One region of the Marinobacter sp. KM021 genome, then DNA from elsewhere that is predicted to be linked to it. Evidence: predicted binding sites of a transcription regulator. Region 1 holds the regulator's gene; the other holds the start of a gene.

Region 1 (2,408 bases):
GAACGGCGGCGCGTCGAAATCGCCAGAGCGCTGGCCATGGAACCTGCGTTTATTCTGCTGGATGAGCCCTTCGCCGGGGTAGACCCGATTTCAGTCAGTGACATCAAGCACATCATTCGGCATTTGCGGGACAAGGGCATTGGCGTGCTGATCACCGATCACAACGTGCGGGAAACCCTCGATATTTGTGAAAACGCCTACATTGTCTCCGGCGGCCATATCATCGCCTCCGGCAATGCGGAAGCCATCCTGGCCAACCAGCAGGTCAAGGAAGTCTACCTGGGTGATGAGTTCCACCTGTGAGCGGAAGAAAACCCCTCGACGACCGAGGTCTGATTGTTTTGATGATCTGTAGCAAGTAAACTCGGCAAAGAACTTGCTTATACTGATACCAGTGAGCGGCAAGTAACCAGCGTATAACAATTTTTTTGCCTGACAGCAGGCAACGTCACTACCGGGACACCCTTGATTTATGGATCTTGAGCCATGGTTATGAAAGCCTCATTACAGCTTAAGATGGGCCAGAGTCTGACCATGACGCCCCAGCTGCAACAGGCCATTCGCCTGCTTCAGCTTTCCACCCTCGACCTCCAGCAGGAAATCCAGCAGGCACTGGAATCCAACCCCATGCTGGAAACCTCCGAGGATGACGATCAGTCTGACACCCCCGATACGGATGACGATACCTGGGACGAACATAAAGACCGGGATTCCGACCACGATGAACCAGCCACCGAGGCTGCCTCTGACTGGGATGAAAACGAAAATGGCCCGGACTGGGCTTCCGAAAACGACATCCCGGATAACATCCCCGACGACCTGCCCGTAGACACCGCCTGGGACGATATCTACCAGTCTGCACCGGCGCCAGCCAGCAAAGGGGACGACGAGAACGAATCGGATTTCGAAACCCGCAATTCACCGGCCGAAACCCTTCAGGACCACCTGGAATGGCAGCTCAACCTGACCCCCATGAGCGAGCGTGACCAGGCAATCGCCCACGCCCTGATGGACGCTGTGGATGAGCGCGGTTACCTGACCTCACCGATTGAGGAAATCCATTCCGGCCTGCAGGACGAAACCGAAGAAGACCCCCTGGAACTGGACGAAGTGGAAGCGGTTCTGCACCGACTCCAACACTTCGACCCGCCCGGCGTGTTCGCCAGAGACCTGCAGGAATGCCTGCTGATTCAGCTCAACCAGTTACCGCCAGACACTCCCTGGCTTCGCCAGGCGCGCCTGGTGGTTACCCAGTTCCTGCATCTTCTGGGCAACCGGGATTACGCCCAACTGCTGCGCCGCAGCCGGTTGAAGGAAGACCAGCTCAGAGACGTGCTGGCCCTGATTACCAGCCTGAACCCAAGGCCGGGCGATGTTATTGACCGAGCTGAACCAGACTACGTCATTCCAGACGTGATCGTAAGGAAGCATGAGGGCCGGTGGCGTGTGGAATTGAATCCGGAGATTGCCCCTCGTATTCGGGTTAACGCCAGTTATGCGTCACTTATCCGCCGGGCCGACAGCAGTGCCGACAATACCTACCTGCGGGATCAGTTGCAGGAAGCCAAGTGGTTCATCAAAAGTCTGCAAAGCCGAAATGAAACCCTTCTGAAAGTGGCGACCCGAATCGTTGAACACCAGCAAGGCTTTCTGGACCACGGCGAGGAGGCCATGAAGCCGTTGATCCTGTCTGACATCGCTCAGGCGGTGGAAATGCACGAGTCCACCATTTCCCGGGTGACCACACAAAAATACATGCACACGCCCCGGGGCATCTTTGAGCTCAAGTACTTTTTCTCCAGCCACGTCAGTACCGCCGAGGGAGGCGAATGTTCCTCCACGGCAATTCGTGCGATGATCAAAAAACTGATTTCAGAAGAAACTCCAAAAAAGCCGTTGAGCGATAGCAAGATTGCAGCCATGCTTGGAGATCAGGGCATCAATGTGGCCCGGCGCACCGTTGCCAAATACCGGGAGGCCATGCACATCCCTCCCTCGAACGAGCGCAAACGACTGGTTTAATATTTTGCCAGTGCATGAAGCACTGGCCCTCAGCCCGGTGGTAACACCGGCATGATGACAACAGGAGACGCCTATGCAACTCAACATTTCAGGCCATCACGTAGAACTGACCCCTGCACTGAAGGATTACGTCAACACCAAGTTCGAGAAGCTGGAGCGTCACTTTGACCACATCAGTAACTGTCAGGTGACGCTGGAAGTTGAGAAGGTACGTCAGATGGCCGAAGCCACCCTGCATGTTATCGGTGGCGAGATCCACGCAAAGGCAGAAAATGAGGATATGTACGCGGCTATTGACGCGCTGGTAGACAAGCTGGACCGCCAGATCCTCAAGCACAAAGAAAAGAACGTAGACCGGATGCACGGTAACGGCTGAGCACGCGTTC
Region 2 (2,408 bases), 2.3 Mb from region 1:
CAACCGGCTTGGGCATGAAGGTGGCGGTTTTGCCGTAGGCGTGGGCCACGTTGTGTACGCAGTACTTCAGGATCTGAACTTCGTCAGCCTTGCGGGTCAGAGTGTTGGCGCCAACGCCAATTTCACACTGGCCGGCGGTACCCACTTCGTGATGGTGTACTTCGATGTCCAGGCCCATGGATTCCATGGCGGCACACATAGCGCCACGCAGGTCGTGCAGGCTGTCGACCGGCGGAACCGGGAAGTAGCCGCCTTTCACGCCCGGGCGGTGGCCGATGTTGTTACGATCGAAGTCTTCGCCGGAAACCCAGGCAGCTTCCTCAGAATGGATGTGGTAGGACGCACCTTGCATGTCCACATTCCATTTTACGGAATCGAACACGAAGAACTCCGGCTCCGGGCCAAACAGCGCGCCATCGGCGATGCCGGTAGACTTCAGGTATTCTTCGGCGCGACGGGCAACAGAACGGGGGTCACGCTCATAACCCTGCATGGTAGAAGGCTCTACGATGTTGCAGGTGATGTTGACCGTTGTTTCTTCGGTGAACGGGTCCAGCACGGCGGTTTCGTCATCCGGCATCAGGATCATGTCGGATTCGTTGATGCCTTTCCAGCCAGCAATCGAGGAGCCGTCAAACATCTTGCCGTCAGCAAAGAAATCGTCATCTACCTCAGTGGCGGGCAGGGTGACGTGCTGCTCTTTACCGCGGCTGTCGGTGAAGCGCAGGTCAATCCACTTCACTTCGTGTTCTTTGATCAAATCAATCGTCTTGGACATTGTGCATGCTCCGTAGTGATGTCGTGTTCGTTATGCCGGATCGTTCAGCGGGCTGAAGCCCGATCTTTTTCAGGTCAGGGCAGCTTAACAGAAGCTGTTGGCTCTTACCTTTCAATTACGGCTGCACAAGGTTAAGCAAGGGGCTTGCCAGTTTTTCGGTTTTGCGCCAGAAAAGCGCAGCGGCAAGGCTTTGGGGCGATTCTGGCGCACCAGAGTGCAGCTTACAGGTGCTGTTTGTACTGAATGCGCGCACTTTATTGGTGCATTGATTCTTATCCTGCCTGATAACGGTGCATTAGCCGATTGGTTACATATTAGGCACTATTCTTCATATTATCGACATGGACTTTTCTATATACTGCTCGCCGCTAAATTCTGCAGGATACCCGTTGTGATTGATAAGCTTAGAAACGTTGCCATTATTGCCCACGTTGACCACGGTAAAACCACCCTGGTTGACCAATTGTTGCGCCAGTCCGGAACCCTGGACCGTAAAGAGCTCGAAAACGAGCGCGTTATGGATTCCAACGACCAGGAAAAAGAGCGTGGCATCACCATTCTGGCGAAGAATACCGCGCTGAAATGGAAAGACTACGACATCAACATCGTGGACACCCCGGGGCACGCGGATTTTGGTGGCGAAGTTGAGCGAGTCATGAGCATGGTAGACAGTGTGCTGTTGGTGGTGGATTCCATTGATGGCCCGATGCCGCAGACCCGCTTTGTAACCCAGAAGGCGTTTGCCGCTGGCCTGCGCCCGATCGTGGTGGTTAACAAGATTGATCGCCCCGGCGCGCGCCCTGACTGGGTTGTAGATCAGGTATTTGATCTGTTCGATAACCTTGGTGCCACCGACGAGCAGTTGGACTTCCCGATTGTTTACGCCAGTGCTCTGAACGGCATTGCAGGCATGGAGCATGAAAACCTGGACGACAACATGGACGCCGTATTCCAGGCGATTGTCGACCATGTGCCCGCGCCTTCCGTAGATCTGGACGGCCCGTTCCAGATGCAGATTTCCCAGCTGGACTACAACAGCTTCCTGGGCGTGATCGGTATCGGCCGCATTATGCGTGGCAAGGTCAGAACCAACACTCCGGTGGTGGCTGTCGGTGCCGATGGCAAGAAGCGTAATGGTCGTATCCTGAAAATCATGGGCCACTCCGGTCTGCAGCGTGTGGAAGTTGAAGAAGCGCAGGCTGGCGACATTGTGTGCGTGAGTGGTCTGGATCAGCTGTACATCTCTGATACCTTATGCGATCCCGCCAATGTTGAGGCCCTGCCGGCGCTGACCGTTGACGAACCCACGGTGTCCATGACCTTCCAGGTCAACGATTCACCGTTTGCCGGTAAAGAAGGCAAGTACGTGACCAGCCGCAACATCAAGGAACGTCTGGAAAAAGAATTGCTGCACAACGTGGCGCTGCGGGTAGAAGAAGGGGACTCTGCCGACAAGTTCAAGGTCTCCGGCCGGGGTGAGCTGCACCTGTCCGTATTGATCGAGAACATGCGCCGTGAGAACTTCGAGTTGGCCGTGGGCCGCCCGGAGGTTGTGATCAAGGAGATCGACGGCGTCAAGCAGGAGCCGTACGAGAACGTGATCATTGACATTGAAGAGCAGCACCAGGGT

The links. The regulator sigma-54, encoded in region 1, starts transcription at its own class of promoters, with help from an activator protein. The targets are predictions, from matches to a motif close to ANTGGCATNNANNTTGCTNT.
Region 2: a site for sigma-54 is predicted at 911-930, ahead of glnA (glutamate--ammonia ligase). Genes of this name have one in related genera too.

Annotation. Positions count from the first base shown of each region.
Region 1 is NZ_CP136129.1:2,171,569-2,173,976, forward strand. Features, by position in the region: gene lptB (LPS export ABC transporter ATP-binding protein) at 1-303, shown strand, start outside; gene RVM24_RS10210 (RNA polymerase factor sigma-54) at 493-2,022, shown strand; gene hpf (ribosome hibernation promoting factor) at 2,096-2,398, shown strand.
Region 2 is NZ_CP136129.1:4,432,609-4,435,016, forward strand. Features, by position in the region: gene glnA (glutamate--ammonia ligase) at 1-778, opposite strand, end outside; gene typA (translational GTPase TypA) at 1,170-2,408, shown strand, end outside.